DNA from 3 places in the Microbacterium koreense genome. Region 2 is predicted to be linked to each of the others. Evidence: predicted binding sites of a transcription regulator. Region 2 holds the regulator's gene; each other region holds the start of a gene.
The links. Region 2 encodes HrcA, which represses chaperone genes, less so after heat shock. Its sites were predicted from a motif close to TTNGCACTCGNNNNNNNCGAGTGCNAA; they were not measured.

Region 1: the regulator HrcA is predicted to act here: its motif matches at 4,598-4,624, upstream of groES (co-chaperone GroES).
Region 3: the regulator HrcA is predicted to act here: its motif matches at 1,528-1,554, upstream of groL (chaperonin GroEL).

The regions. Positions count from the first base shown of each region.
Region 1 covers NZ_JBHTIM010000001.1:2,851,815-2,862,385, forward strand. The annotation lists gene ACFQZV_RS13300 (heavy-metal-associated domain-containing protein) at 301-504, shown strand; gene ACFQZV_RS13305 (heavy metal translocating P-type ATPase) at 504-2,756, shown strand; gene ACFQZV_RS13310 (metal-sensitive transcriptional regulator) at 2,753-3,076, shown strand; gene rarD (EamA family transporter RarD) at 3,051-3,992, opposite strand; gene groES (co-chaperone GroES) at 4,220-4,516, opposite strand; gene ACFQZV_RS13325 (THUMP-like domain-containing protein) at 4,666-5,853, shown strand; gene ACFQZV_RS13330 (DUF4190 domain-containing protein) at 5,870-6,358, opposite strand; gene tsaD (tRNA (adenosine(37)-N6)-threonylcarbamoyltransferase complex transferase subunit TsaD) at 6,355-7,464, opposite strand; gene rimI (ribosomal protein S18-alanine N-acetyltransferase) at 7,416-7,910, opposite strand; gene tsaB (tRNA (adenosine(37)-N6)-threonylcarbamoyltransferase complex dimerization subunit type 1 TsaB) at 7,907-8,575, opposite strand; gene tsaE (tRNA (adenosine(37)-N6)-threonylcarbamoyltransferase complex ATPase subunit type 1 TsaE) at 8,626-9,099, opposite strand; gene alr (alanine racemase) at 9,096-10,205, opposite strand; gene ACFQZV_RS13360 (holo-ACP synthase) at 10,202-10,558, opposite strand.
Region 2 covers NZ_JBHTIM010000001.1:1,942,925-1,953,495, forward strand. The annotation lists partial or broken gene ACFQZV_RS09105 (ComEC/Rec2 family competence protein) at 1-62, shown strand, start outside; gene holA (DNA polymerase III subunit delta) at 316-1,353, shown strand; gene rpsT (30S ribosomal protein S20) at 1,931-2,191, opposite strand; gene ACFQZV_RS09120 (alpha/beta fold hydrolase) at 2,321-3,070, opposite strand; gene lepA (translation elongation factor 4) at 3,137-4,999, shown strand; gene ACFQZV_RS09130 (DUF1990 family protein) at 5,010-5,660, shown strand; gene hemW (radical SAM family heme chaperone HemW) at 5,662-6,879, shown strand; gene hrcA (heat-inducible transcriptional repressor HrcA) at 6,957-7,997, shown strand; gene dnaJ (molecular chaperone DnaJ) at 8,055-9,164, shown strand; gene ACFQZV_RS09150 (16S rRNA (uracil(1498)-N(3))-methyltransferase) at 9,167-9,898, shown strand; gene ACFQZV_RS09155 (HIT domain-containing protein) at 9,947-10,294, shown strand; gene ACFQZV_RS09160 (PhoH family protein) at 10,341-10,571, shown strand, end outside.
Region 3 covers NZ_JBHTIM010000001.1:1,329,135-1,339,705, reverse strand. The annotation lists gene groL (chaperonin GroEL) at 1-1,491, opposite strand, end outside; gene ACFQZV_RS06195 (cold-shock protein) at 1,651-1,854, opposite strand; gene ACFQZV_RS06190 (LytR C-terminal domain-containing protein) at 1,990-2,565, opposite strand; gene ACFQZV_RS06185 (DUF3263 domain-containing protein) at 2,612-2,860, opposite strand; gene ACFQZV_RS06180 (DUF2332 family protein) at 2,870-3,862, opposite strand; gene msrB (peptide-methionine (R)-S-oxide reductase MsrB) at 3,945-4,352, shown strand; gene ACFQZV_RS06170 (nitroreductase family protein) at 4,349-4,924, shown strand; gene ACFQZV_RS06165 (DMT family transporter) at 4,921-5,886, opposite strand; tRNA gene ACFQZV_RS06160 (tRNA-Thr) at 5,888-5,960, opposite strand; gene ACFQZV_RS06155 (DsbA family protein) at 5,999-6,937, opposite strand; gene ACFQZV_RS06150 (ABC transporter ATP-binding protein) at 7,204-8,307, shown strand; gene ACFQZV_RS06145 (DUF4032 domain-containing protein) at 8,376-9,683, shown strand; gene ACFQZV_RS06140 (NAD(P)-dependent oxidoreductase) at 9,685-10,326, opposite strand; gene rlmB (23S rRNA (guanosine(2251)-2'-O)-methyltransferase RlmB) at 10,335-10,571, opposite strand, start outside.

The DNA.
Region 1 (10,571 bases), 910 kb from region 2:
CGCAAACGTCGGCCCAGTGCTCATAACCTAACCGCGCTAAGGCTCCGCCAATGTTGCCATTCGTTAACGATGTGTAACGCGACCGAATCGTTACGTTCAGAGCGACGCCGTCGAAGAGTGCATCCTGCCCTGCCCCCGCCCCGAACCTCCCCGCGAGAATCACTCTTGGTCGAGAGAATCACCCACAGCGGTGGGTTCTCGCGACGAGAAGCAATTCTCCCGGTCACAGCGGAGCCTTCACCGGCCCGGCATACCCCCTATGGGTATACGATGGGGCGAGTCAGACGAACGGAGATCACGATGACCGACTATCGAGTGACCGGAATGACCTGCGCCCACTGCGAAGCCGCGATCCGCGAGGAGGTGTCGCAGGTCGCCGGCGTCGATGACGTATCCGTCAGCGCGGCGACCGGCCTTCTCCACATCACCGGAACGGACGACGTCGACGATGCCGAGATCCTCGCCGCCGTCGACGAGGCGGGCTACACCGCCGAACGGCTCTGATGTCGCAGCACGAGACGGCGGCCCCGGCGCGCCTGGAACTCGACATCGCGGGGATGACCTGCGCATCATGCGCGAATCGCATCGAGAAGAAGTTGAACCGACTCGAGGGCGTCACCGCCAGCGTGAACTACGCCACCGAGAAAGCAGTGGTGTCCGTCCCCCGCGGTTTCGATCCGCAAGCCCTCGTCGACGAAGTCGAGAAGACCGGCTACTCCGCGACGCTCCCCTCGCCCGAGCGAACCGAGGACGACACCCACCACGACGATCCCGAACTCACCGGCCTCCGCCAACGCCTGATCGGGTCGATCATCCTCGCTGTTCCGGTGATCCTCCTCGCAATGATCCCGCCGCTGCAGTTCACCTACTGGCAGTGGGCGTCGCTCGCCTTGGCTGCGCCGGTCGTCGTATGGGCGGCCTGGCCGTTCCACCGCGCGGCGTGGATCAACCTGCGGCACGGTGCCGCGACGATGGACACCCTCGTGTCGATCGGGGTGTCAGCGGCGTTCTTGTGGTCGCTCTACGCGTTGTTCGTCGGCCACGCAGGGATGCCGGGCATGACCCACGGGTTCGAGTGGACCGTGCAGCCGACCGACGGCGCCGGCCAGATCTACCTCGAGGTGGCCGCAGGCGTGACGATGTTCGTGCTGGCAGGGCGGTACTTCGAGGTTCGCTCCAAGCGCCGCGCGGGCGCTGCGCTGCGCGCGTTGCTCGAGCTCGGCGCGAAGGATGCGGGAGTGCTCCGCGACGGAGTCGAACAGCGCGTGCCCATCTCGCAGGTGCGCGTCGGCGACGAGTTCGTCGTGCGCCCAGGCGAGGCGATCGCCACCGACGGTGTCGTCGTTTCGGGCACCTCGGCGATCGACGCCTCACTCGTGACGGGTGAGTCAGCGCCCGTCGAGGCCGGTCCCGGCGATGCGGTGATCGGTGCCACCGTCAACGCCGGGGGTCGACTCGTCGTGCGCGCCACCCGCGTGGGCGATGACACGCAGCTCGCTCGGATGGCGCGGATGGTCGAAGAAGCGCAGTCCGGCAAGGCCGACGTGCAACGTCTCGCCGACCGCATCTCGGGCATCTTCGTGCCGATCGTCCTCGTGATCGCCCTCGTCACCCTCGTCGTGTGGCTCGCGATCGGGATGCCGGCGGTGTCGGCCGTCACTGCGGCGGTCGCCGTCCTCATCATCGCCTGCCCGTGCGCGCTCGGGCTCGCCACACCCACGGCTCTCCTGGTCGGGACGGGCCGCGGCGCACAGCTCGGCATCCTGATCCGTGGCCCGGAGATCCTGGAATCCACACGCCGCGTCGACACGATCGTGCTCGACAAGACCGGGACCGTGACCTCCGGTCGCATGTCGCTGGTCGACGTCGTCGCCGAGCCCGGGGTCGACGAGACAGATCTCCTCGCCCGCGCCGCGGCAGTCGAGGCGGCCTCCGAACATCCCGTCGCGAAGGCGATCGCGGATGCCGCGCCCCGCCCGCTCGCCGACGTTGAGGACTTCCGCAACACCGCCGGGCTCGGCGTCGTCGGCTCGGTCGCCGGCACGCCGGTCGTGGTCGGCCGCGAGTCGCTCCTCGCAGACTGGTCGGTCCATCCATCGCCCGCCCTGAGCGCGGCTGCCACAGCCGCGGCCCACGAGGGCCGTACGGTCGTCTACGTCGCCTGGGACGGTGTCGCCCGCGGCATCCTCGTCGTCGCCGACACCGTCAAGCCCACGAGCGCGGAGGCGGTGGCGCGGATGCGGCGGCTCGGGCTGACCCCCGTGCTCCTCACCGGCGACAACGCCGCGGTGGCCGAGGCGACCGCGCGCGCGGTGGGGATCGACGTCGTCCACGCCGAGGTGCTCCCCGCCGACAAGGTGGCGGTCGTGCGTGATCTGCAAGCGTCGGGGAAGGTCGTCGCGATGGTCGGCGACGGTGTCAACGACGCCCCCGCCCTCGCCCAGGCAGACCTGGGAATGGCCATGGGCACGGGAACGGACGCTGCGATCGAAGCGGCCGACATCACGCTCGTGCGCAGCGATCTGCGCGGCGCCGTCGACGCGCTCCGCCTGTCGCGCTCCACTCTGCGCACGATCAAGGGCAACCTGTTCTGGGCGTTCGCCTACAACGTGGCAGCACTCCCGTTGGCCGCATTCGGACTGCTCAATCCGATGATCGCAGGCGCCGCGATGGCATTCTCGAGCGTCTTCGTCGTCGGCAACAGCCTGCGCCTTCGCACGTTCCGCTCGATCACCCGAAACGGAGACCAGACATGACCACCGCTCCCCCGGCCGGTGAGGACATCGGCCACAGCCATGGATACATCACCGATCAGGCGAAGTACGTCAATCGCCTCAAGCGCATAGAGGGCCAGGCCCGCGGCATCCGCACCATGGTCGAAGACGAGAAGTACTGCATCGACATCCTCACGCAGATCAGCGCCCTGACCAGCGCCCTGCAGGCCGTCGCGGTGGGGCTGCTCGATGACCACCTTCGCCATTGCGTCGTCGACGCGGCGCGCGCGGGCGGCGAGGAGTCCGACGCCAAGATCGCCGAGGCGACCGCCGCGATCACCCGGCTCGTGCGGCGCGGCTGACCTGCCGCAGCCGGCGCGCATGGACCACAGAGTCGACCATGAGCACCGTCAGCGCGACCCAGACCAGCGCGAAACCGATCCACCGCTCAAGCGGCATCGGTTCACCGAGGATCGTCGTGCCGATGACGAACTGGAGGATCGGCGCGATGAACTGCAACAGGCCGATCACCGTGAGGGTCGTCCGACGTGCTCCCGCGGCGAAGAGCAAGAGCGGCACGGCCGTCACGACGCCGGCGAGGCTCAGCAGCACCGCGTGCACGAGACCGTTCGCGCCGATGGTCAGTCCGGTGGTGGCGCCGACCACGACGAGCAGTACCGTCGCCACCGGAAGCAACCACAGCGATTCGAGCGTCAGTCCGCTGATCGCGTCGACCGACGGCCCGACGCGCTTCTTGATGAGACCGTAGATGCTGAACGAGGTCGCCAAGGTGAGGGCGATCCACGGCACCGACCCGTACGCCACGATGATGACGACGACCGCGATGCCCGCGATGCCCAGAGCCACCCATTGGGTCACTCGCAGTCGTTCGTGGAGCACGATCACCCCGAGCAGCACCGTCGCGATCGGGTTGATGAAGTAGCCGAGGCTCGTCTCGATCACGTGGCCGGTCAGCGCCCCGAGGATGAACACCTGCCAGTTGACGTAGATGGTCAACCCTGCCAACACGGTGAGCCCCAGGATGCGGGGCTGGCGGAAGATCTTCGCGAGCCTCGCCCACGATCGCGTCACCGTCAGAAGCAGCGCGCAGAAGACGAGCGAGAGGATGATCCGCCACGCCACGATCTCCCAGGGACCAGTCGGTGCGAGGAGGATGAAGTAGAGGGGGAGGAATCCCCACAGCAGGTAGGCCGAGAACGCGAAGATGCCTCCGAGCGTCTGCTCGCGCGCGGGGTCCCGCTCGACCGGGACCGGGATCCCCGCCGTCGTGGTCGCGACGACACCGAGTTCGGTGTCGGGCACCGCGTCGGGGGCGGCGGGGTCGAGATCGCGCGTCACCTGCTCAGCCTAGATCCGCGCCGCCTCACCGGCGCACCCGTGAATGAATGCGGACGGACAATGCTCGCAGGATGCCTGCCACACGCGACGAACGGCTCCGGATGCCGAGGCATCCGGAGCCGTTTTGGTCGCTCAGTGGCGAAGGGTCAGCGCACGACGACCGCGAGCACGTCGCGAGCCGAGAGCACCAGGTACTCGTCGACGCCGAACTTGACCTCGGTGCCGCCGTACTTGCTGTAGATGACACGGTCGCCGACGGCGACGTCGACGGGCACGCGGTTGCCGTTGTCGTCGATGCGGCCGGGGCCGACGGCCACGACCTCGCCCTCCTGGGGCTTCTCCTTGGCGGTGTCAGGGATGACCAGACCGCTGGACGTGGTCTGCTCTGCCTCGACCTGCTGGATGACGATGCGGTCCTCGAGCGGCTTGATGGAAACCGACACGGTGTACCTCTTCTTTCTCGATCCTGAAGACTCGTTAGCACTCTGGTATCGAGAGTGCTGATTGCAAGTCTAGGCAAGGCACTGGCACTCACGCAACGTGAGTGCCAACTCTTTCTCTCGGGCGAGTCATGTCGCCGTAGGCTGACGATGTGGAGATGGCCGAACTCACCGCGCTTCTGACCCCTGAAGGACTGCGGCTCCTCGATGCGCAGGCACCCGTCGAGTCCTCCGACGACGTCGCGCACGCCGTCACGCGATTGCGTCGGGCAGGTCACTCCCCCGAACTCGTTTCAGCCGTCGTGGGTCAGGCGCGGCTGCGCTCGCGCGCCCGGCTGAAGTTCGGCGATCTGGCCGATCGGATGCTCTTCACCCGGGCGGGCCTCGAACAGTCCACGCGACTGTCGGTCGCCGTACGGCATGCCGCGCGCTTCCGCGAGGCGGGCGTCACCACGGTCGCCGATCTGGGGTGCGGGATCGGGGGCGACGCACTCGGGCTGGCGGGTCTCGGGTTGCGCGTCGACGCGGTGGACGCCGACGACGTCACAGCGGCCGTTGCGGCCTTCAACCTCGCGCCCTTCGGAACGGACACTTCGGTGCGCCACGCGCGCGCCGAAGACGTCGACCTCAGCGGAGTCTACGGTGTCTGGCTCGACCCGGCACGGCGCACGACCGGCCGCACCGAGACATCCCGCACGGAAGCGCACGAATGGTCGCCGTCACTCGATTGGTCCTTCGCCGTCGCAGACCGCCTGCCGACCGGCATAAAACTCGGACCGGGTCTGGACCGCAATCTGCTCCCGACGACCGGCGAGGCACAGTGGGTGAGCGCCGACGGATCCACGATCGAGCTCGTGCAGTGGTCGCGGGAGCTCGCCCGCCCCGGGGTGCGGCGCGCCGCGCTGGTCCTGCGCGGTGAGACCGCGCACGAACTCTCCGCCGCCGACGATGCGGCCGACGAACCCGTACGGACTCTCGGCGCCTTCGTGCACGAGCCCGACGGTGCCGTCATTCGCGCGCGACTGATCGGGGACGTGGCACGCACCCTCGATGCGGGAATGCTCGATCCCCGCATCGCGTACCTCACGTCCGACAGTGCACTGACCTCGCCGTTCGTGTCCACCTTCCGGGTCCGCGAGACCCTCCCGGTCGATGAGAAACGACTGGCCGCGGCACTGCGCGCGCGCGACATCGGCCGCCTCGAGATCAAGAAGCGCGGAGTGGATGTCGACCCGGCCGCATTGCGCCCCCGCCTCAAGTTGCGCGGCTCCGCGTCGGCGACGCTCATCCTCACCCGAGTCGCCGACACCAGGGTCGCGATTCTCGCCGACCGGGTCTGAACCGGCCCTCGGCGGTTCAGGCGAAGAGATTCGCGCGGGAGGCCGCCCAGACCAACCACAGCACGCTGTAGAGGACGGACAGGACGCCGAGGGCGATCGCCCACACCGCGACGCCGCGGCTCTCGAACGGGCGACGCAGCGCCACGATCGCCGTGACGATGCCGACGAGTCCGAGCGGGAACGCCCACCCGACCACGAGCGAAGCCAGCAGTCCGACGATCGAGAAAGCGAGAGCCCAGCCCGCGACCCCGCGTGGTGGACGCTCGTCGGAGAACACCCATTCTGCGCGGAGGCCGTCTTCCGCGCCCGGCTCCGACGGCGCCGACTGGCTGGTCACCTCCACCGGCGCGGTGGGCCACCGTTGGAATCCGCCGCGATGGGCGCCCGGCATCCGCGCCGACTCTGCGACCACGTCCACATCGGGGGACGGTCCCTCTTCGACGACGCGAGGAGGTTGCTGCCCCCCTTTCCGCTGCGCACGCCGTGAATCCGGTTCGTCGGTCATCTGTCGTCCTCGGCAACCTGGATCTCGGTGACCGGCAGCGTCGAGTCCGCGCCGAAGGCGAGCGTCGACGGGCGGCGGCCGGATCGGATCAGATCGGCCGCCAGCGCGGCGATCATCGCGCCATTGTCGGTGCACAGCGACAATGGCGGGATCCGCACGTCGACCTCTGCCGCCCGCGCACGTTCGAGGGCGACCTCACGTAGCCGGCGATTCGCGATGACGCCCCCACCGAGCAGGAGGCGCGGGACGCCATGATCGTCGCAGGCGGCGAGCGCCTTGGTCACGAGCACGTCGACGACAGCTTCACGGAAGGACGCCGCCACATCGGCGATGGGCACCTCCAGCCCCTCGGCCTGCCGCCGCTCGATCCAGCGCGCCACCGCCGTCTTCAGACCCGAGAACGAGAAGTCGTAGCGATGCTCCGCCATGTCGGACGCGCGGGAAAGGCCTCGGGGGAAGCGGATGGCGGTGGGATCTCCTGATTCGGCGGCCCGATCGATCTCGGGCCCACCGGGGTAGGGCAGCCCGAGGACACGCGCCACCTTGTCGAACGCCTCACCGGCCGCGTCGTCGACCGTCTCGCCGAGTAGCTCGACATCGGTCGTGAGATCACGCACCAGAAGAAGAGAGGTATGGCCTCCGCTCACCAGGAGCGCGACGGTCGGGTACTCCACGTCGTCGCCGGTGAGCAGGTCTGCGGCGATGTGTCCGACGAGATGGTTGACCGCATACAGCGGGCGCTCCAGCGACACCGACAACGCTTTGGCCGCCCCGACGCCCACCATGAGGGCTCCGGCGAGCCCCGGGCCGGACGTCACGGCCACGGCGTCGAGGTCTGCCAGCGCGATCCCGGCCTCGGCGAGGGCACGATCGATCGCAGGCTGGAGGGCCTCCAGGTGCGCCCGTGCGGCCACTTCGGGCACGACGCCCCCGTAGCGGGCGTGCTCCTCCATCGAACTGGCGATGGTGTTCGACAACAGCGTGCGGCCGCGGACGATCCCGATACCGGTCTCGTCGCAGCTGGTTTCGATTCCGAGTACCAACGCCTGATCGGTGTTCACGTGCACGCTCCCGCGTCCTCGGGCGTGCTCGTCCGCGCCGCCCATGCACGCACATCGAGCTTCATCACGACCGCGTCGACGTCATCGGGCTGGTAATAGCGCGGACGACGCCCGACCTCGAAGAACCCTTCCGAGAGATACAGATCCTGCGCCACGGGGTTGTCAGCGCGGACGTCGAGGAAGACCTCCCGAGCCCGGGCGACGTGGGCCTGCGTCAACAACGAGTGCAGCAGAGCCCGCCCGCGGCCCCGGCCCCGCGCATCGGCGGCGACGGTGATCGTCTGCACGTCGGCGTCGGCGGCGCCGCGGACGACGCGCAGACCCGCATAGCCGACGAGGCGTCCTGCCTCTTCGTCGACGATGTACCACCCGTGGGGCGAGGAGAGTTCCTCGCGCATCATCGCCGTGCTCCACGCATCCGAGGGAAACGCCTCGCGCTCAAGCGTCATGATGGCGTCGAGATCGGCGACGACGGCTCGTCGCACGCTCATGTGCCGACCTTCTTCGGTCCGGCCGACAGGGTCACGTCGGGCGCACGCAGATACAGCGGCTCTGACGGCCCCGCCTCACGTCTGGCCGTGTGTGCACGGGCGGCGACAAGTGCGATCATCGCGGCCGAGATCGACGCGGTGTCGCACCGGGTCGCGCCGTGACGCTCGAGGATGTCGTCTATCCCGTCGCGCGGCGTCAGCGCGGGCTCGGTGAGCCTCACGGGGAGTCCGTCGTCGTCGAGTCCGTCGTAAAGCGTGTAGGCGAACTCGCGGCGACGGGCGTCGGTGACGATCGCGAAGCGCGGGACGTCGACGAAAGGATCGGCCAAGTACACCGAGAGCGCGGCGGCGTCATGGCTGACGACCGGAAGGACCGGCACGTCACGCCCGAGGGCGAAGGTGCGCGCGGCGGCGATCCCCACGCGCAGGCCCGTGAAGGGGCCTGGGCCCATCCCCGCCGCGACGTGGCTGATCTCGACGGCGGATTCCGCGCCCTCACCGCCGACCGGACCGAGCGTCGCGTCGGCGAGCGTTTCCACGAGCAGATCTCCGATCACCTCAGCATGCCCGAGAGGATTCGCGCTGGTCCGCTCCGAACGTACGACACCGTCGAGTTCGACGACGGCGACGCTCGTGCCGAGCGAGGTGTCGATGCCGAGGATCACAGACACCAGGGTATCCGCCCGTCCGCCGTCGGCGGCCCGCGCGACCGCGCCTACGGTCGCCGGGTGATCGTCACCGCGCGGGGCACGTCGGCATCCAGATCTTCGTCACCTGCCGGTTCGGCGATCTCACGATCGATCTCGACCTCCCACCAGTGATCGGCGACGAGAGCGGCGTGTTCTGCGGCCCATTCGGCGACGACGACGGAGCGGGCGAAATCGATGTCGAGGTCGTCGAGTTCGGCGCCGGACCCCAGCCGATACGCGTCGATGTGCACGAGAGGGGCTCCCCCGACGAGCGACGGATGGGTGCGCGCGAGGACGAACGTGGGGCTCTGCACCGGTCCGCGGATGCCGAGCCCCTCCCCGATCCCGCGCGTGAGGGTCGTCTTGCCCGCGCCGAGGGGGCCTGTCAGCACGACGAGGTCCCCACGCCTCACCAGGCGACCCATCTGGCGGCCGAGGGACTCCATGTCCGACGGCGTCGCCACCACATGTGTACCGACGAGGACTTCCAGCCCACTCATGACGAAACGTCCGACCGTGGCACCCGTGGGCCGATGCGAGTGACAATCTCGTAGTTGATCGTGTCGGCGGCATCCGCCCAGGCGTCCGCGGCCGGGTGTCCGAGCGTGGGGTCACCGAACAGCACCGCCTCATCGCCCACGGCTACGGGGTGGTCGCCGACGTCGACGACGAATTGGTCCATCGCGATGCGGCCCGCCACACGGAAGTCACGCCCACCGATGCGGACGGGACCGCGGCCGGAGGCCTGGCGGGGCACACCGTCCGCGTAGCCGAGTGGCACGAGGGCGAGCGTCGTCTCACGATCGGTGCGATGGGTGTAGCCGTACGAGACACCTGTCCCCGCCGGCACGCGGCGCACGGCTGCGATCCGTCCTGTGACGGTCATGGCCGGGCGAAGACCGAGTTCCGCCGACGAACGGTCCGCGAACGGTGACAGTCCGTACATGCCGATACCGATGCGGACGCACCCGAGACGCGCCTCGGGCAACGCGATGGCGGCGTGGGTCGCGGCGAGGTGGCGCAGCGGCGGACGAAGCCCCTGCGTCTCGGCGCCGCTCGCCCCGTCGAGGAAGGACCGCAACGCCGCGCGATCGTCATCGGGTGTCGTATTGGAGAGGTGGCTGAAGATGCCGGTGACGTTCAGTCGCCCGATACGCTCCAGTCGCGCAGCCTCGGCGAAGACGATGCCGTAGTCCGCGGGGGCGATCCCGTTGCGAGAGAGCCCCGTCTCGAGCTTGAGGTGCACGCGCGTCGGACGATCTCCCGCGGCGGCCGCCGCGGCGACGAGCTGATCGAACGACGAGATGCCCAGCTCGATGCCGGCCTGCGCCGCCTCGCGGAAGTCGACTCCGGCAGGATGGAGCCACGCGAGGATCGGTGCGGTGATGCCGGCGCGGCGCAGGGAAAGCGCCTCGGGGATCTCCGCGACACCCAGCCGTGTGGCCCCGCCGTCGAGAGCGGCTCGCGCGGACCGCTCCGCACCGTGGCCATAGCCGTCGGCCTTCACGACTGCCATCACGTCACCACCGGTGAGCCGCAAGAAGTGACGTATGTTCGCGCGGATCGCGTCGAGGTCGACGAGTGCCGCACGAGGGTGGCCGGTCACGACTCCGCCTCGGCGATCACATACGCCGTCGCCAGGCCTCCGTCGTGCGACATCGACACATGCAATGCGGTGATCCCGCGCCGCTCGATCTCTGCGGCAGTGGTCCCACTCAGCGCGAAACGCGGTCTGCCCGACGGCTCGGGCACGATCTCGATCTCGGTCCAATGGACGTTGTCAGACCCTCCGAGTGCCTTGATCAGCGCCTCTTTCGCGGCGAATCGCGCGGCGAGCGAGCGGGCGGCGAGGGGGCGCTCCGCCGGAGCGAACAGTCGTGTCACCAGCCGCGGCGTGCGCGTCAGCGAACGTTCGAACCGCGTGATCTCGACCAGGTCGACACCGACGCCCACGATCATGCCTGATTCCCCA
Region 2 (10,571 bases):
GGATGCTGCGCGCATCCGGAGAGCTGCGTCCGCCCTACGCGATGGTCAAAGTTGCCCACCACGGCAGCGCCGATCAGGACTCGGCACTGTACGAACTGGCCGCAGCCCGAGTCGGGGTGGTGACCGTCGGCACGAATGACTACGGACATCCACGCGCCGAGATCCTCGAGGTCGTGCAGCGAAGCGGTGTCGTCGCCCGCACGGATCGCGACGGCGTCGTGATCATCACCCCCGACGAGGGACGGCTCGCAGTCTGGCGGGAACGCGGCTCCGCGCCGCGTCGGCGACGTCGGTGCCCGTCGGTAGGCTGGAGGCATGGCCCCGGCACCCCGACGACGCGCATCGCCGGCTGCCAAGAGCGCCATCCCGCAGATGTCTTGGCGCAACCCGCAGCCGGCGCCGATCGTTCTCGTGTCGGGCCCCGAAGAGGTCTGCGCCGAGCGCGCCATCGCGGGGATTCGGGACTACCTCAGGGCCGAGGATCCGAGCCTCGAAGTCTCGGACGTGCGCGCCGATGACTACGCGGCGGGCACGCTCCTCTCGGTCACTTCGCCCTCGCTGTTCGGCGAGCCACGCCTCGTGCGAGTCAGCGGGGTCGAGAAATGCTCCGACAGCTTCCTCGCCGAAGCGCTCTCCTACCTTGCTGGGCCGCAGGATGGGGCGACGGTGATCCTCCGCCACACCGGGTCTTCGGTGCGCGGTAAGAAGCTTCTCGACGCGATTCGCGCAGGACAGGGCGGGGGAGCCGAGGTCGCGTGTGCGGCCATCAAACGCGACAGTGACCGCTTCGACTTCGCTTCCGGTGAATTTCAGCAAGCGCAACGCCGCATCGCGCCCACGGCGCTTCGCACGCTCGTGTCGGCCTTCGCCGACGACGTCACCGAATTGGCGGGCGCCTGCCAGCAGCTCTTGTCCGATGTCGACGGAGACATCACCGATGCCGTCGTCGAGCGGTACTACGGCGGACGGGTGGAGACCTCGGCGTTCACCGTCGCCGACACGGCGATCGCTGGACGCTACGGTGAGGCACTCGTCGCACTGCGGCATGCCCTCGCCTCCGGCGCTGATCCTGTGCCGCTGGTCGCCGCGATCGCTTCGAAGCTACGGACGATGGCCCGGGTTGCCGGACACCGGGAGTCCTCGTCGGCGATCGCGGCACGCCTCGGACTCAAGGATTGGCAGGTCGATCGTGCCCGCCGCGACCTGGCGGGGTGGAACGAAGAATCGCTCGGGCGTGCGATCCAGACGGCAGCGCAGGCCGACGTCGACGTCAAGGGCGGCTCGCGCGATCCCGTCTTCGCGCTCGAACGCCTCGTGACGGTGATCGCGACGCGCGCGCCGTACGGCGCCTGAGCTCCCCGCATCCGCTCGGCCGACGTCTGGCCTCCGGCCGCGCCGCCGCGCTCCCGCTCGCCCATACCTGCCCGCGGTGCGCGCGGCCGCGCCGCGCCTGCTTGCGCCGCGCAGCCGCGCCAAGCCCGCCCAACCCCGGCTACCCCGACCCGCTCACCCCGGCGAGAATTGGCTGCGGCGCCCAGAGCCAGTTGCTACGGGCGATTCTCGCGCTCACGTCTGATTCTCGCGGGGTCAGGACGGGTGCAAGCGGGGGAGGTCAGGGGAGCAGCGCGGCGAAGTATGGACCGCCCTCCAGGTCGTCGACGCCCGACGCCGGGTCGCGGTGGCGGGCAGCGTCGGACGTGGGTGCCCGGCGTGCAGCAGGTTCGGCGTGCACAACTTCGGGCCGAGGAGACGACACGCCGGCCAGCGGCATCCGACACCGGCGTTTCCCTCCGCGGCCCCGCAGTTGTGACCGCCGTAACCTGTCGTGCTCGGCCCCCGACCCCAGGAACGGCGGCGAAGCGGCGGCACCACGTGCGGGCATGCAAAAGGCCCGCCCCGGTGACGGGACGGGCCGATGTGCGCTATCTGCTCAGAGAGCGGCAACCTGCTTGGCGATGGCCGACTTGCGGTTCGCCGCCTGGTTCTCGTGGATGACGCCCTTGCTCACGGCCTTGTCGAGCTTCTTCGTGGCCTTGGCGAGTGCCTTCTCCGCGGCAGCCTTGTCGCCGGCGGCGACGGCCTCGCGGGTGCGACGCACCTCGGTCTTCAGGGCCGACTTGATGGCCTTGTTGCGCTCGTGCGCCTTCTCGTTCGTCTTGTTGCGCTTGATCTGCGACTTGATGTTCGCCACGTGGACGCTGCTTTCAGTAGATGGATGCGGGACGTGCCGCGTTACGGTAGAGGGGCCGCTCGCGGCGTCGTGAGGAGGTGGGACTCCACACGCAAGCCAAGAGACGATCTTAGCAGGCGCGCCTGGGCGTCACGAATCTGGCGAGGCTCCCGCTTGCGTGCCGCCGCGCTCCACGGTCGCGATCGCGAGGTCGAGCAGGGCGTTGAACACGCGTGGACGCATCGCGGTGACCAGGTGCGACGTGCGGGGAACGACGATGAGTTCGGCGTCGGGGCTCATACGTCGGAACAGACGCTCGTTGAGGCGGAGCTGGTCGTACTGCCCGTTGACGAACCACGTCGGCACGTCAATGCGGCGCAGTGCTGCCAGCAGATCCAGCACCGAGAGGCTCTTCAACGCGGTGTCCTGCGCATCGAAGGCGTAGCCGCCGGCGCCGAAGTCCGCCCGCGTTTCGAGGGGGAGTGTGGCATCGAGAACGCGGTTCGTCAGCCACATGCCGCGATCGGGAAGGGAATCGAACCCCCGCGCGAGCATGCGGTACGTCGACAGGCCCACACCCCGGGGGATGGCCGTGCACGACGCGGCGATGAAGGCATCCACCGGTGGACGGTCCTCGGCGCCCACGTACTCGATCGACACGAGGCCGCCCATCGAGTGTCCCGCCAACACCACCGGGCCGTTCGCAGCGGCGCGCCGTACGGCGAGGTCGATCGTCTGCAGCGCGCCTTCGAGGGTGAACTCCTCGTCCATGCGTGAGCCGTGCCCGGGAAGGTCGATGGCCGTGACCGGGATTTCTCGGCTGCGCAGATGGTCCGCCTGCGCGCGCCACATGGTCGCGGAAGTACGGATGCCGTGCACCAACACCACCTGGACCGTCACAGGATCAGGGTAGTGCGACCGCATCCGATCGGCTCACGGCATCCCGCCCCGTAGAATCGTCGGGATATGTCACCGCGCGCACACACGCCGCTCGCGCCCGCCGCCACGCCGCCCGAGCTCATTCGCAACTTCTGCATCATCGCCCACATCGACCACGGCAAGTCGACGTTGGCAGATCGGATGCTGCAGGTCACCGGCGTCGTCGCCGACCGCGACATGCGCGCGCAGTATCTCGACCGCATGGACATCGAGCGCGAGCGCGGCATCACGATCAAGTCCCAGGCGGTGCGGATGCCGTGGGCACAGGAATCGCCCGCGGGTGCGCAGACCTACGCGCTCAACATGATCGACACGCCCGGACACGTCGATTTCACCTACGAGGTGTCGCGGTCACTCGCCGCGTGTGAGGGCGCGATCCTCCTGGTGGACGCCGCGCAGGGGATCGAAGCGCAGACCCTCGCGAATCTGTATCTGGCGCTTGAGAACGACCTGCACATCATTCCGGTGCTGAACAAGATCGACCTGCCTGCGGCAGATCCCGACAAATTCGCCGCCGAGTTGGCCAACCTCATCGGCGGGCGCCCCGAGGACGTGCTGCGGGTGAGTGGCAAGACGGGGATGGGCGTCGAGGAACTCCTCGATCGTATCGTCGAGCAGATCCCGCCGCCCACCGGGCAGGCGGATGCTCCGGCCCGCGCGATGATCTTCGACTCCGTCTACGACACGTACCGCGGAGTCGTCACCTACGTGCGCATGGTGGACGGAAAGCTCGAACCGCGCGAACGCATCCAGATGATGTCGACCACGGCGACGCACGAGTTGCTCGAGATCGGCGTCTCCAGCCCCGAGCCCACGGCCACCAAGGGATTGGGTGTCGGCGAGGTCGGCTATCTGATCACCGGTGTGAAAGACGTCCGCCAATCGAAAGTCGGCGACACGATCACCAACGCGCGCAAGCCTGCCGCCGAAGCGCTGTCGGGCTACACCGACCCGAAACCGATGGTCTTCTCGGGGATCTACCCGATCGACGGGAGCGATTACGCGGACCTGCGTGAGGCGCTGGACAAGCTGAAGCTGTCAGACGCGTCCCTGCAGTACGAGCCTGAGACGTCGGTAGCGCTCGGGTTCGGATTCCGCTGTGGTTTCCTGGGGCTTCTCCACCTCGAGATCATCACCGAGCGGCTCTCACGCGAGTTCCGTCTCGACCTCATCACCACGGCGCCCTCGGTGGTCTACGAGGTGACGACCGACACCGGCGAGAGCGTCACGGTGACCAACCCTTCGGAGTATCCCGACGGGCGCGTGGCCTCGGTCAGCGAGCCGGTCGTGAAGGTGGCCATCCTGACACCGAAGGACTACGTGGGTACCGTCATGGAGCTGTGTCAGTCGCGTCGCGGAAGCCTGCTCGGTATGGACTATCTCAGCGAAGACCGCGTCGAGCTTCGCTACAGCATGCCGCTCGGTGAGATCGTGTTCGACTTCTTCGATCAGCTGAAGTCCCGCACGCAGGGCTATGCGAGCCTCGACTACGAACCGTCAGGACGGCAGGAGGCCGACCTCGTGAAGGTCGACATCCTGCTGCAGGGTGACAAGGTCGACGCGTTCAGCTCGATCGTCCACCGTGACAAGGCCTACGCCTACGGAACCCTCATGACGGAGCGCCTGCGCAAGCTCATCCCTCGGCAGCAGTTCGAAGTGCCGATCCAAGCCGCGATCGGTGCCCGCATCATCGCCCGCGAGAACATCCGTGCGATTCGCAAGGACGTGCTCGCCAAGTGCTACGGCGGTGACATCACCCGAAAGCGCAAGCTGCTCGAGAAGCAGAAGGAAGGCAAGAAGCGCATGAAGATGGTGGGCCGGGTCGAGGTGCCGCAGGAGGCGTTCATCGCTGCGCTCTCGGGCGACACCGACGGCAAGGCCGCGAAGTAGGCTGTCTGCCATGCGCCGCGGAACCTTCCGAGACGGAACCGTCGACTATGCCGCGGTCGGCGCGACCCAAGCCGCCGACCTCCTGCAGTATCCGCCCGAGCGCAGCATCCCGGCCGAGCAGTCCTGGCGCATCGGCAGCGGCGAAGAGCGTTTCCGCACGTCCGCCGACGCCCTGCTGTCGTGGTCGGCGTTGCGCGACGGCGGACTGACCGTGTCGGATGTGCGACCCGCGCCCGGCCCGATGTACTCGGGTGTGGGATTCGACGCCGAGGGCAACCCCATCTCGCCCAGCAAGACCGAGACTGAGCAGCGGTTCGACGCCGACGGTACGCCCTATGTCGCCGGCGGAACAACCGCGCGCATCGCCGGTCGGGTCGGAGGCGCCAGCGCGGACGCGGAGGTGCGGGTGATCTTCGTGGTCGAAGAGGCGCGCCGGATCGGCTTCGCCCTGGGCACCGTCGGCGGGTCCGTCGTCAGCGGCGAAGAGTCGTTCATGCTCGACTGGCTGGACAACGACGAGGTGTGGTTCAGCGTGCGCGCTTTCGACGCTCCGGTCGCCCTCGCGTACCGCGTGTTCCCCGGCCTCGTGCGACGTCGTCGGCGTGAGCTGTTCGTGCGGTACCTGCGCGCGATCTCGCCGTTGTACACGGCGCCCGCCTGATATGGCCGGCGCACTGCCGATCGGTGAGGCGGCACCGCGCAACGGAAGACTGCCGACGGCCACGGTGATCGATGACCGCGTCCCCTTCGGGGTGTACCTGCACGTGCCGTTCTGCAGCGTGCGGTGCGGATACTGCGACTTCAACACCTACACGGCGTCGGAATTGCGGGGCGCACGGCGCGACACCTACGCCGACACGCTCCTCGACGAGGTCGCCCTCGCGCGGACGGTCCTCGGCGAGGCGGGGCCGGTGCGACAGGCGGCGACGGTGTTCTTCGGGGGTGGGACGCCGACTCTCCTTCCCGGAGACGACCTGATTCGGATGCTGGCAGGCGTGCGGGAGGCGTTCGGCGTCACAGACGACGTCGAGGTGACTGTCGAGGCGAACCCCGACACGGTGACGGATGCGATCGCGCAGCAGCTCGCCGCATCCGGTGTCACTCGGCTGTCGATCGGGATGCAGTCGGCCGTCCCGCAGGTCTTGGCCACGCTCGATCGCACCCACGATCCCGCGAACGTCGCCACGGCCGTTGCGTCCGCGCGGGCGGCCGGGCTGTCTGTCAGTCTCGACCTGATCTACGGCGCACCCGGTGAAAGTCTCGAAGACTGGACCACCTCCGTGAAGTCGGCGGTGGAGCTGGAGCCCGACCACCTGTCGGCGTACGCGCTCATCATCGAAGAGGGGACCAAGCTCGAGCGTCGCATTCGCCGGGGCGAGCTGCCCGCACCCGACGATGATCTCCAGGCGGACATGTACGAGCTCGTCGACGACGAACTGGCCGCCGCTGGGTACGACTGGTACGAGGTGTCGAACTGGGCGCGCGGCATGCAGCATCGTTCGCGTCACAATCTCTCGTACTGGACGGGCGCCGACTGGTGGGGTTTCGGCCCCGGCGCGCACAGCCACATCGCCGGAACGCGCTTCTGGAACGTCAAACACCCCGCGGCCTACGCCCAGCGCCTGGCGGCGGGGGAGTCGCCGGCCGCGGGCCGCGAGCGGCCCGATGCCACCGCTCGCGACCTCGAGAACGTGCTCCTGCGCAGCCGCGTCCGCGAGGGGCTCGCGGTCTCCGAAGTGACGGATGCCGGTCGTCATGCCGTCGCCGGACTCATCGCCGACGGGCTCGTGGAACCCGGCGATGCGTTTCGCGGACGAATCGTGCTGACACGGCGGGGACGGCTCCTCGCGGATGCGGTGGTGCGACGGCTCACCGGCTGATCGCGCGGCGCCCGCCGGCACGATCGGCTAGAATTGGCACTCCGGTCAGTCGAGTGCCAGCAGCGTGGGGAGGCGACATGGTCAGCGAGCGAGGGCTCCAGGTTCTCCAGGCGATCGTGCAGGACTACGTCGACACGCGCGAGCCGGTCGGGAGTAAAGCGATCGTCGAACGCCACGCGTTCGGGGTGTCGGCCGCGACGATCCGCAACGACATGGCGCAACTCGAAGATGAGGACCTGATCGCCGCGCCGCACACCTCGTCGGGTCGGGTGCCGACCGACAAGGGGTATCGCGTCTTCGTCGACCACCTCGCTGAACTGCGCCCGCTCAGCGGTTCGCAACGCAACGCGATCGCGGCGTTGCTCGATGGCTCCGGTGACCTCGACGACCTGCTCATGCGCACCGTGCGTGGACTCACGCGGCTCACCGGTCAGGTGGCGATCGTGCAGTATCCGTCGTTCGCGCGAGCCACGGTGACCCACGTCGAACTCGTTCAGCTCGGTGGCGGCCGGATGCTGGTCGTGGTCGTCACCGACACAGGGCGGGTCTCCCAGCGCCTCACGATCGTCCGCCACGAGTTCGACGACGCCGACCTCGCGCGGATCCGCGCAGAACTCGGATCCCTCTTCGTCGGCCGGACCGTCCGCAAAGGCATGCAGCGCGCCGAGAGTCACCTCGCATCGCTCGCGCCCGATCCGGGCCCGCTGCCCGAAGCGCTCACAACGCTCGCGCAGGTGGTGGTCGAAGAGCTCGACGAGTTCCGCCAGGACAAACTCGTGCTGGCAGGCTCCGCCAACCTCGCCCGCAGCGAGTCGGATTTCCGCGGAAGCATCTACCCGCTGCTCGAGGCGATCGAAGAGCAGGTCACACTGCTCAAGCTGATGAGCGAGATGGTGCCCGACGATCAGGGCCTCGCCGCCAGCATCGGCCGCGAGAACGAACAGTTCGGCCTCACCGAGGCATCCGTCGTCGCCAGCGATTACGACGCGACGGGCGCGCGGGCGCGCGTCGGAGTGCTCGGCCCGACCCGCATGGACTACCCCACGAACCTCGCCGCGGTGCGGGCTGTCGCCCGTTACCTCACGCGGCTGCTCGAAGAAGACGAGGCCGGCCGCTGAGGCGGAACCGGCGACGAAGATACGACTCTGCGCCTCGGCGCGGACGGGAAGGCGATTGTGGCTGCTGACCACTATGAGGTCCTCGGTGTCTCGCGAGAGGCGACACCCGAAGAGATCAAGAAGGCGTATCGACGCCTCGCACGCGAACTGCACCCCGACGTGAACCCGGGTGAGGACGCCTCTGAACGCTTCAAGCTCGTGACTCACGCCTACGACGTGCTGAGCGACCCGGAACAGCGTGCGCGCTACGACCGCGGCGGCGACGAGTCGCCCTTCGGCGGAGCCGGCTTCGGTGGCTTCGGTGACATTTTCGAGACCTTCTTCGGTGGAGGAGGAGGCGGTCGCGGCGCCCGCCCGCGTTCGCGGCGCGAGCGGGGTGAGGATGCCCTCGTGCGGGTGACCCTCGATCTCAAGGACGTCGTCTTCGGCGTGCATCGCGACATCGACGTCGACACTGCTGTCGTGTGCGAGACGTGCGAGGGCTCGTGCTGTCAGCCCGGCACCTCGCCGGTCGCGTGCGACATCTGTCACGGCACCGGTCACGTGCAGCGCCAGGTGCGCAGCCTCCTCGGCAACGTCGTGACGACTCAGCCCTGCAATGTGTGCCACGGCTACGGCACGACCATTCCCTACCCTTGCGCGACGTGTCAGGGTCAGGGGCGTGTCCGCTCGCGGCGCACGGTCTCGCTCGACATCCCCGCCGGTGTGGAGAGCGGGCTGCGCCTGCAGTTGCCCGGATCCGGTGAGGTCGGCCCCGCAGGCGGCCCGAACGGTGACCTGTACGTCGAGGTCTCCGTCTCGCCCGACCCCGTCTTCAGCCGCGACGGCGACGACATCCTCGCGACATTGGACGTGTCGATGCCGGACGCGATCCTCGGGGCCACCACGACGATCGAATCCCTCGACGGCCCGGTCGACCTGGAGATCCGCCCGGGGGTGCAGGGCGGCGACGTGCTCACGATCAAGGGGCGCGGCATCACGCCGCTGCGCGGAACCCAACGGGGTGATCTGAAGGTCGGAGTGCACGTCGTGACGCCGACGCGACTCGACGGTAAGGAACGCGCCCTCATCGAAGACTTCGCCAAGCGGACGAAGGCGCCCGGGCCCAAGCTCGCCGAGTTCCACCAGGGGCTGTTCGCGAAGCTCCGCGATCGCTTCCGCGGCTGACCGTGGCGCTGCACTTCTTGCTCGACGCGCCGGTGACGGCGCAGCCCGGCGACGACGTGCACTTGACGGGCTCCGAAGCCCATCATGCTGCGGCCGTGCGCCGTGTCCGTGTCGGAGAGACGGTGACGGTCGGTGACGGTCGGGGTGTCGTCGTCACCGGGGAGTGCATATCCGTCTCACCGCGCGAAGTGGTCGTCCAGATCCAGCGACGTCGTGAGGAGAAGGCGGCTGCGCCGCGGCTTGTGCTTGCGCAAGCACTCGCCAAGGGCGACCGCGACGAACTCGCGGTGCAGGCAGCCACTGAACTCGGCGTCGACGAGATCCTGCCGTGGCAGGCCGCGCGCAGCGTCAGCAGGTGGGATGCCGCCAAGGCCGCCAAGGGCGTGGCTCGCTGGTCGGCGATCGTCCGGGAGGCGGCCAAGCAAGCGCATCGCGCGTGGGTGCCGTCCGTGGCCGACCCGGTGAAGACGAAGGACCTCGCCGCGCGGGCGGCGGCGTCCGTCGTCCTCGTGCTCGACCCGGATGCAGAGACGGCGCTGACCGATATCGATGTCGCCGATGCCCGTGAGATCGTGGTGGTGGTGGGGCCGGAGGGTGGGATCACCGACGCCGAGGTTGCAGAGCTCACCGAGGCCGGTGCGGCGGCTGTGCGCCTCGGGTCGACAGTCCTGCGGACCTCGACCGCGGGGCCCGCCGCACTGTCGGTCGTGAATGTGCGGCTCGGCCGCTGGTGACCGCCGGGCACCGGGCTGGTGGGGAACACCGCTGGCTAGACTGGGACGATGAGCGACGCATCGGTGTTCACCCGCATCCTGCGCGGTGAGATCCCTTCGGAAATCCTCGCGCAGACCGACAATGTCTTCGCGATCCGCGACATCGCGCCGCGGGCGCCCGTCCATCTGCTCGTGATCCCGAAGACAGAGGCATACCGCGATGTCACCGAACTCGCGGCGGCAGATCCGGCGCTTCTGACCGAGATGGTCGACATGGCACGGACTCTCGCATCCGAGCATGCCGACGGTGACTTCCGGCTGGTGTTCAACACCGGCGCCGGCGCCGGGCAGACCGTCTTCCACGTGCACGCGCACGTGCTGGCCGGCGGCCTTGACGAGGGGAGTGTCGGTGGCTGACGAGGCCGAGACGACGACGGAGCGCGTCTTCGCGGACGGGGTTGCAATGGTGCAGCTTCTCGGCCCCCAGGATCGTCTCCTGCGCGTGGTGGAACGTGAGCACCCCGCGGTGGACGTGCATGTGCGAGGCAATGAGATCACCTTGACGGGCGAGCCGGATGCCGTCACCGCCGCGCGGGGATTGGTCGACGAGCTGCTCGCCATGACCGCGGCGGGCCAGCGCCTGGAGCCGGCGGATGTCACGTCGTCGAGTCGGATCCTTCGAACGGATGCGGGC
Region 3 (10,571 bases), 610 kb from region 2:
GACCTTCACCGGGTCGTTGATGCCGGCAGCGAGCATGTCGACGTACTCGCCCGTGGCTGCGTTGAGGCCCTGGCCCTGCGGCAGCTCGGCGACCTTGTTGGCGACGACGCCCGGCTCGAGACCGGCGTTCAGCGCGATCTGCTTGAGCGGAGCCTCGATGGCCACCTTGACGATGTTCGCACCGGTTGCCTCGTCACCGACGAGCTCGAGCACGGCGAACGCGGTCTTGCCGGCCTGGATGAGCGCCACGCCACCACCGGGGACGATGCCCTCGTCGACGGCCGCCTTCGCGTTGCGCACGGCGTCCTCGATGCGGTGCTTGCGCTCCTTGAGCTCGACCTCCGTCGCCGCACCCGCCTTGATGACGGCCACGCCGCCGGCGAGCTTGGCAAGACGCTCCTGGAGCTTCTCGCGGTCGTAGTCGCTGTCGGTGTTGTCGATCTCGCGGCGGATCTGGGTCACGCGACCTTCGATCTGCTCGGCGTCACCGGCACCCTCGACGATCGTGGTCTCGTCCTTGGTGACGATGACCTTGCGCGCACGGCCGAGAAGGTCGAGCGTGGTGTTCTCGAGCTTGAGGCCGACCTCTTCGGTGATGACCTGACCACCGGTGAGGATCGCGATGTCCTGCAGCTGCGCCTTGCGGCGGTCGCCGAAGCCGGGGGCCTTGACGGCGACCGACTTGAAGATGCCACGGATCTTGTTGAGGACGAGGGTCGCGAGGGCTTCACCCTCGACGTCCTCGGCGATGATGACGAGTTCCTTGCCGTCCTGGATCACCTTGTCGACGATCGGCAGCAGGTCCTTGATGTTGCCGATCTTCTGGTTGGCGATGAGGATGTACGGGTCCTCGAAGACGGCTTCCTGGCGGTCGGGGTCGGTCACGAAGTAGGGGTTGATGTATCCCTTGTCGAAACGCATACCCTCGGTGAGCTCGAGCTCGGTGCCGAACGTCTGCGACTCCTCGACGGTGACGACGCCTTCCTTGCCGACCTTGTCGATCGCCTCGGCGATCAGGTCACCGATCTCCTTGTCGCCGGCCGAGATCGACGCGGTCGCGGCGATCTCTTCCTTGGTCTCGACGTCCTTGGCGTCCGAGAGCAGCTGCTCGGTGAGCGCCTTGACGGCCTTCTCGATGCCGCGCTTGAGCGAGATCGGGTCGGCGCCGGCCGCGACGTTGCGCAGGCCCTCACGCACGAGCGCCTGAGCGAGAACCGTGGCGGTCGTGGTGCCGTCACCGGCGACGTCGTCGGTCTTCTTCGCGACCTCCTTGACGAGCTCCGCGCCGATCTTCTCGTAGGGGTCCTCGAGCTCGATCTCCTTGGCGATGGAGACACCGTCGTTCGTGATCGTGGGGGCGCCCCACTTCTTCTCGAGCACGACGTTGCGGCCACGCGGGCCGAGCGTCACCTTCACGGCGTCGGCCAGCGTGTTCAGGCCGCGCTCGAGGCCGCGGCGGGCCTCCTCGTCGAAAGCGATGATCTTTGCCATGTGTGTGTCGTCCCTCCCGGACGTTGGCTTGTGGAATTAGCACTCACTGAGACTGAGTGCTAACCACATTCTGGCACTCGCCCTATGCGAGTGCAAGCCGCGGTCGCGGGAGCGCCGACACACAGCGCCCTCGATTCGCCGTGGACACGGCGGTGCAGGTCAGGCGATGACGCGCACCGCCTCCGCCTGCGGCCCCTTCTGGCCGGCGCCGACGGTGAATTCGACGCTCTGACCCTCCTCGAGTACGCGGAAACCGGTCATGTCGATGTTCGAGTAGTGGACGAAGACGTCATCGCCGCCTTCCTGCGTGATGAAGCCGAAGCCCTTCTCGGCGTTGAACCACTTGACGGTGCCCTGGGTCATGCGAATCTCCTGATGGTGCGGGGTCATCGCAAGAATAGGCAGGCTCTCCGCCGCAGATCGTCCGGAGCGACGGATCGTGACACGCGCGCATCCGAGTGTTTACGCCGCCGAAACACAACGCCCCATTTCGGTGCGTCAGGACGTCGGCGACGGTGTCGGCGGAGTGGCGGTGCGATCCAGCCCGATCACGATCGTGAGCTGCTTCGCCTCGGGGTCATCGCCCAAGACGTACACCTCGCTGAGCTCGATCTCGGCACCGCCGATGACGTCGGCGAGACCCCTCGCCGCGGCCTCGTGGTCGGCCGTCGCGTAGTAGACCGTGGTGGTGGGGAAGTCGTCGGAGCCCGCTTCGCCGGGTTGCACCATGTCTTCGGCCCAGCCGGCGGCCACGACCGTCGCCTTCATCTGCGTCGCGAGTCCCGGCTCCGGCGTCGCGTTGAGGATCACGACGTCGTACGAAGTGTCGACCACACCCTCCACCTCGACGGTGGGTGTGGGGGTCGGCGTGGGTTCGGGAAACAGGACGATGCGGCCCGATGCAAGGAGCGTCCCGAAGATGCCGATGAGGATGAGCACGATCGTGGCGATGAGCGCCCAAAGAAAGATGACCCCCGCGCGCATGCGGGGGTTCTCGGCTCGGTGCGCCCCCACGCGACCGACGTCCGCGGGGATGTCGTCGAAGCGATCCCGGGGGTAGGTCGTTTTCGGCACCCCCCGATCGTACCGGGCGGCTCCGCGCCCGCTGGAATCCGCGGTGTCAGCGGATGCCGGTGGCCCCGCCGGCGCGGGCCGGCGCGCGCTCGTCGCGCCGTCGACGGAGGCGGTGCACGAGCATCGGGTCGTGCGCCTGCGCGTCCTGGGTGTCGATCAACCGCCCGAGGAGTTGGTAGTACCGCGCCGGTGACAGATCGAGCTGTTCGCGGATCGCTTCTTCCTTCGCACCGACATGGCGCCCCCACTCCGCCTCGAAGGCGAGAATGGCGCGGTCGCGGTCGGTCAAGGGCACGCGTTCACGCTACCCGCGTGTGGGCGATTGTCCGGCGCGCCACTCCACGCTCGCACCGAGTGGATCGACATCGGCGACAGGACGCCCGTCGATCGCCAAGACGAATCCCCTCCAGGCGTCGCCGTCGAGGGGCGGATGCCACGCGTCGGGCAGCGTCGGCGGGTCGATCGTGATCCACACCGCGTCGATCTCGGCCAGTGCACCGCGCAGCGCCTCACGGCCGGCACGTGGAATGTGCGGGAACACCCCCGGCGTCGTGATCACGAGCGTGACGCCGGCGGGTGCCTGCTCGGCGAGCGCGGCGATGACACCGGGCCGGGTCGCATCACCCCGCACGAGCGTCGGTGGATCCGCTGCCGCGACGTCCAGGGCCGCGGCGATCCGTTCGACCCGCCCGGTCTCGCCCGGCCAGGGCAGCGCGGTGAGGAATCGGCGGTCTGCGGCATCCCGCGCATCGAGCGGAGCGAGATCGATCCCGGCCCTCCAGACGACATCGGGCAACCGCGTGCGCGGCGCTCCCCGCATCCGAGACGTGAGCACGACCGGCGACACCCCGCCGGGCGGATCCAGCGACGGTCCCTCGTCGTAGCGGTACGAATAGCGATCGGGGTACAGGCACAGCCCTGCGCTCGCCCCGATCTCGAGCAACGCGATCGGCCCGTCCACCGTCGACAACGCGGGGAGGAGCGCGGCACACCGCAACGGCTCGTTCGTCTGCAGGCTGCGACGAGATACCTCCGACACGAGATCGTGCGCGTGGTCGATGACCCACGCCGACCAGTCATCGGTGTCGGTCGGTGCGCCCAGCATCCGCGTCACGGCGAACACGAGCGGCGGCTGGCGGCGCGTCTCGGGGATGCCGACGAACACCGCCGTCACATCGGCACGACGCGCGACGGCCTCGGCCCACGCACGGTACACCTCGGACCGGCCCGGCGCCTCGCCGTCGGCGAAGCGTCGGTAACGCTCCATGACGGCGGCGGTGGCGGCATCCGCGTGCATCGTCCCATTCTCGTAGGGGATCCCCAGCGTGCGCGATCCCCCACGCGCGCACCTGGGGTTGAATGGAACGCAGGAGGTTCCCATGACGTATGCGGTGAACAAGAGTGACGCCGAGTGGCGCGAGAAGCTCAGCGCGGAACAGTACGCGGTGCTGCGGCAGTCCGGCACGGAGCGTGCATGGACCGGCGAACTCCTCGACGAGGAGCGCGCGGGTCTTTACACGTGCGCGGCCTGCGGGTCGGAATTGTTCCGCAGCGGGACGAAATTCGACTCGCACTGCGGGTGGCCCAGCTTCTACGAGTCGATCCGTCCCGAAGCGGTCGAGCTCATCGAAGACCGCAGCCACGGAATGGTCCGCACCGAAGTGCGTTGCGCCACCTGCGGCTCACACCTCGGCCATGTCTTCCCCGACGGTTTCGGCACCCCGACGGGTGACCGCTACTGCATGAACTCGCTCTCGCTGGAGTTCTCGCCCGAGAACGACGCGTGAGCGCGGTCCTCGACGCGGTCCGCGATCGCCGCTCATGGTCGAAGGTCACCGACGAGGCCCCGACGCACGACGATCTGTTGCCGCTGGTGGCCGCGGCCGGTCGCGTCGCCGACCACTCGTCGTTGCGCCCGTGGCGTCTGATCGAACTGCGCGGAGATGACCGTGAACGCCTCGGCGCGGCGATCGCCAAGGCCGAGGGCGATGCGAAGCCGTCGACGAAACCGTTGCGTGCACCCCTGCTCATCGCCGTCGTCGCGAGTTACCGCACCGGCCACAAGGTGCCGCGGTGGGAGCAGGAAGCCGTCGCGTCGGGCGTCGCCCACGCCCTGAGCCTGCTGCTCGACGACGCCGGCTGGGGCGTGCTGTGGCGCACCGGCTCGGCGACCCGCTCGAACCCCGTCGCCAAGCTCCACGGCCTCGACGAGAACGAGGAACTGCTCGGGTGGTTGTACGTCGGCGGAAAGCCCGCGAGATCGCGCCCGTCGCGGCGCCGGCTCGTCGACGCGGAGCGGTTCCTGTCGCCCCTGCCCGCCAAGGTGAAGAAGAAAAAGAAGAAGAAGAAGAAGCGTTAGCGCCGCCGGGCAAGGCGTCTCCACGGCGCCGCCGCGACGACGACCGACGCCAGCGCAATCGCCACCATGAGCGTCTCCTGCAGGATGCCAGGGCTCGCCGCCGCGGGCCACACCGCGTCGATCGCGATCGATGTGATCAGCTGCCCGACGACCGCGCCGAGCCCGAGCAGCAGCACACCGGTGTGGGCGACGAGAGCGGCGGACAAGAAGATGTATGTCACCCCGAGCGCGCCGCCGAGGTACATCCACGGATCGAGCGGGAACGCACGAGGTGCCCCGACGATCGCCACGTGCACCGCCGCGGCGGTCACGAGGATGAGTGACCCGCCGATGAAGTTCACCAGCGTCGCCGTCAGCGGGGTCCCCACGCGCTGACGCAGCCGCCCGTTCGTGGCCTGTTGCCAGGCGATGCCGACTCCCGCGACGAACGGCAGGATGAGCATCCACAGCGGCACTCCCCGCACCCCGTCGCCGGTCAGCGACAACGCGACGGCGCCGAGCGCGAGCAGCCCGCCGACCAGACGGGGCACCGTGATGGCCACGACGCCCGCGGGGCCATATCCGACACGATCCAACAGCAAACCGTTGACGGTCTGACCCGCGACCACTCCCACGGTGAACAGCGAGACACCGATGACCGCCACCGAGAGCCCTTGCGTGGCCACCGTCAGCGCGCCGGCGGCTCCGCCGATGAGCATCCACCACGGAATGGTCCGCTGGCGGACGCCCACCGCGAGGCGCCGGAACCCCGCACGCCCGCCGGGAAACACCGCCGAGAGGGCGGCGACGAGGATCAGCCCGGATCCGAACGAAATCGCGGCGGCGACGAACCCGTCATCCAGCCGCGCGCCGAGGACGCCGTTGATGCGCGCCTGCGCCGCCGTGAGGACGCCGACCGAAACCGCACCGGCCAACGCCACCCACACCGGCAGTCGGGCACCGCTGCGGGTGTCTGCCGTCACGAGCCGGCTGCGGGACTCGAACCCGCAACCCCCTAATTACAAGTTAGGTGCGCTACCAATTGCGCCAAGCCGGCGAAGCCTCCACTCTACTGCCCGCGCGGCGGGCCACCGGTCACGGGGTCGCGGTCGGTGTGGGCGTGGGTGTGGGCGTGGCGCTGTAGTACGCGTCGCTGGCGACGGTCAGGACGAACTGCGCGAATTCCTTCGGGTCGTCCAGCGCACCGACGTACGGCGTGCCGTTGACGAGCACCATGGGGGCGGCCGTGAGGGCGACCTGCGTGTCGGGGAGACCCTGCAGTGCACGCTCGGTCGCCTGACGGGCCCACGCCGCGTAGGACTCATCCTCGATGCAAGACCGCACGACCTTGGGGTGATCCGCGCCACTGGCGACGGCCATATCGGCGAGCTCCGAATCGGAGTAGCCGTCCGAGTCGAGCTCGGGCTGCTGCGAGAGCATCGCGTGGTTGAAAGCGAAGAACGACTCCTGCGAGTGGGTCGCGACACACGCTGCGGCGCTCGCGGCTCGCAGCGAGTACTTGGTGCCGTTGGACTTCGCCGTCAGCATGGCGACCGGATAGTAGGTCAGCGTCGCCGCCTCTTCACCGACCCACCGGGCAAGCTGCGGGGCGTTGGCCAACTGGAAGTCACGGGAGCCCGTCGACAGGTAATCCACGTAGACACGGATGTCGATGACGGGTTGTTCGGTCGGCGCGGGCGTCGCCTCGTCTGCGTCGGCGTCTGCGTCGGGTGTGGGAGTCGGCGTCGGGGTGCCCGAGAGCGGACCGCCGGTCTCGGGCAGGCCGGTCGCATCGGTGACGACGAACCCGTCGTCGGTCTGGTTCGACGGCTGCAGCATCGGACGAGACGCCGACGACGACACCGCCCAGGTCACGACGACCGCGGTGATCGCAACGACCGCGACGATGGACGCCGCGATCGACACGGTACGGATGAGGTGCGTGCGCTTCTGACGGGTCTGCACCTGTAGCGCCTTCTCGCGGACCGCATCGCGGCGCTCGCGCGGGGCGTTCGAAGAATCGTCGCTCGACATGGAACCTCTCGGGACTTACGGGGCCGGTGTACCGGCGTGGCAGCCGCGGAAACCAGTGGATTTCGAGGGGGCAGACCGAGGACGATCGTAGCCAGCCAGCCTGGGAAACACCCACACACCTGCTTCGCGCGCGCCGAATCGCCCCGTCACCCCGACGGTGGATCTGCCATACTTGCCGTGCGCCCGATGGCGGGCGTACGGGGAGCCCCCCGTTCATCCTCACAACGGATCGTCCGGCACGTACCTGCCGGTGAAGGAGAAAAATCATGGCGTCCGTGACGTTCGACAACGCAACCCGTCTCTACCCCGGGGGCACGCGCCCCGCGGTCGACAAGCTGAACCTCGACGTCGCCGACGGCGAGTTCCTGGTTCTCGTCGGCCCTTCGGGTTGCGGAAAGTCCACCTCCCTGCGCATGCTCGCCGGCCTCGAAGAGGTCAACTCCGGCCGCATCATGATCGGTGACCGCGACGTCACCGACGTGCCGCCGAAGGACCGCGACATCGCGATGGTCTTCCAGAACTACGCGCTCTACCCGCACATGACCGTCGCCGAGAACATGGGCTTCGCCCTCAAGATCGCCGGTGTCGGTAAGGACGAACGCGCCCAGCGCGTGCTCGAGGCTGCGAAGCTGCTCGACCTCGAGGAGTACCTCACCCGCAAGCCCAAGGCCCTCTCGGGTGGGCAGCGTCAGCGTGTCGCGATGGGCCGCGCGATCGTGCGCCAGCCGCAGGTGTTCCTCATGGACGAGCCGCTGTCGAACCTCGACGCGAAGCTGCGCGTACAGACGCGTACGCAGATCGCTTCGCTGCAGCGTCGTCTCGGCGTCACGACCGTCTACGTCACGCACGACCAGACGGAAGCCCTCACGATGGGCGACCGGATCGCCGTGCTCAAGGACGGCCTGCTCCAGCAGGTCGGTTCGCCCCGTGATCTCTACGAGCGCCCCGACAACGTCTTCGTCGCGGGCTTCATCGGCTCACCTGCCATGAACCTCTTCTCGGCGAGCCTCGTCGAAGGCGGCGCACAGTTCGGCACCGAGACGATTCCCCTCGAGCGCGATGCGGTCGCCAGCGCCCACGGCACGCAGGTCACGATCGGTGTGCGTCCCGAAGACCTCGTCGTCGGCCCCGCCGACGGCAAGGGCATCTCGGTCGTCGTCGACCTGGTCGAAGAGCTCGGCGCCGACGGCTACCTCTACGGTCACGCCGAGGTCGAGGGCGCGCGCACCGACATCGTCGCCCGCGTCGACGGCCGCAACCACGCGCACGCCGGCGAGACCGTGACCCTGGCCGCCAAGCCCGGGCACGTCCACGCGTTCGACGCCGAATCGGGCGCCCGACTCAACCGGGCTCCGGTGCTGTCGGACTGACGATCGACCTCGCGAAGGCGCGGGCGGGCGAAACGCTCCCCGCGCCTTCGCCGATTCCGGGAGGATCCGTGCGCGACACCCTGAGCATCACGGCCAGTTCGGTCGACCCGGCGCTCCTCGAGCTGCCCTGGTCGCTCCCCCTCGGCGAATGGCCGCAGAGCGCCATCGTGTCACTGCCCAAGGGCATCTCACGACACCTCGTGCGCTTCTCGAGCCTGTCGGGTCGCGTCGTCGCGATCAAAGAGACGACCGTTGCCATGGCGCGCCGCGAGTACGACATGCTCGGCAACCTCGCCCGGCTCGACGCCCCCTGCGTCGACCGTGTCGCCGTCATCGCGGGGCGCACCGACGCGAACGGCGAACCGCTGCCTGCCGCCCTCGTGACGGCCCACTTGCGATTCTCCCTCCCCTACCGGGCCTTGTTCACCCAGGTGCTGCGGCCTGACACGGCCACGCGCCTCGTCGACGCCCTCGCCGCCCTGCTGGTCCGTCTGCACAACGTCGGGTTCTTCTGGGGCGACGTGTCGCTGTCGAACACGCTCTTCCGGCGGGATGCCGGAGCCTTCGCTGCCTATCTCGTCGACGCCGAGACGGGCGAACTGCACGAGAGCGGGCTCACACGCGGGCAACGCGAACACGACCTCGACGTCGCGCGGACGAACATCGCCGGCGAGATCATGGACCTCGAAGCCGGCGGACGGCTCGAAGGCGGGATCGACGCGGTCGCGATCGCCGACGGCATCGTCTCGTCGTATCACTCCCTGTGGGCGGCGCTCACGGATGCCGAATCGTTCGGCACGTCAGAGGCGTGGCGCATCACCGAACGGGTGCGGCGTCTGAACACGCTCGGGTTCGACATCGGCGAGATGTCGATCGAGCGCGACACCGACGGCACCCGCGTGTCGATCCAGCCGAAGGTCGTCGACGCGGGCCACCATCAGCGGCGCCTGCTCCGACTGACCGGCCTCGATGTCGAAGAGAATCAGGCGCGCAGGCTGCTCAACGATCTCGACGAGTTCCGGGCACGCATCTCGCGACTCGGTGACAATGAGGAGCTCGTGGCCCACGAATGGCTCACGCGCGTGTTCGAACCCGTCGTCACGGCGATCCCGTGGGATCTGCGGGCCAAACTCGAACCGGCCGAGGTGTTCCACCAGGTGCTCGAGCATCGGTGGTACATGTCACAGGCCCGAGGAAAGTCGGCACCGCTGGCTGAGGTGTTGTCGAGCTACATCGACACCGTGCTGCGCCACCGGCGCGACGAAGCGACCGTGATGGGGCCCCCGACCGAGACGTTGGCGATCCCGATCGTGACCTCCCCCATTCCCGTCGACGATGACGACGACGCCGCCGTCGACTGGCGCGACCTGGTGTGACTCAGTAGCCGACGCTGAAGCGCTCGCGCGAATGCTTCGGCGACTCGATCTCGTCGACGACGGCAACGGCGAAATCGGCACCCGAGATGAACGATTCTCCGTCGGCGTCGGTCACGATCACGTCTCCGCCATCACGGTACGTCCCGGTGCGCTCTCCGGGAGCCCACGCACCGAAACCGCCCGCCGGGTGGATGTAGAACCAGTCGCGACCGCCCGTGCCCGATTCGAGGTCTTCGAGCATGCCGATCGCCTCGAGCGCTTCGGGCTTGTACTCCTCGGTGAACGAGGGCTGGTCGATGACGCGCCCCCCACCGGGAGCGACGAGGCTTCCGCCCGCACCACCGACGACACCGACGCGGACGTCGCGCGGAAGCTCGACGAGAAGCTCCGCGACGTTCGGACGCACTTGTCCGAGCATGGCGCCGCGCGCAGCGACGGCCACCACGACGACGTCCACGCCCTCGAGTTCGGCGACGAGGCTCGGCACGTCGACGAGGCTGCCCTCGATGTACGTTGCACCGGGCACGCGGTCGTCGGCGACGCGACGGGCCACCGACACCACGGTGTGGCCCCGGTTCACCGCCTCGGTGACGATGTTGCTGCCGGCGTAGCCGGTCCCTCCGATGACGGCGATACGAGTCATGGTGACGCTCACTCCGCCGCGGCGCGCAGGGTCGAGACCTGGTAGAGCGCGACCGATGCGGCGATCCCGGCGTTGAGAGATTCCGCGGCCCCCGAGATCGGGATCGACACCACCTGGTCGCAGGTCTCGGTGACGAGGCGGGACAGCCCCTTGCCCTCCGACCCGACGACGATCACCACCGGTCGATCGGCAAGCTGCAACGCCGGCAGGGAGACGTCACCGCCCCCATCGAGCCCGAGCACGAA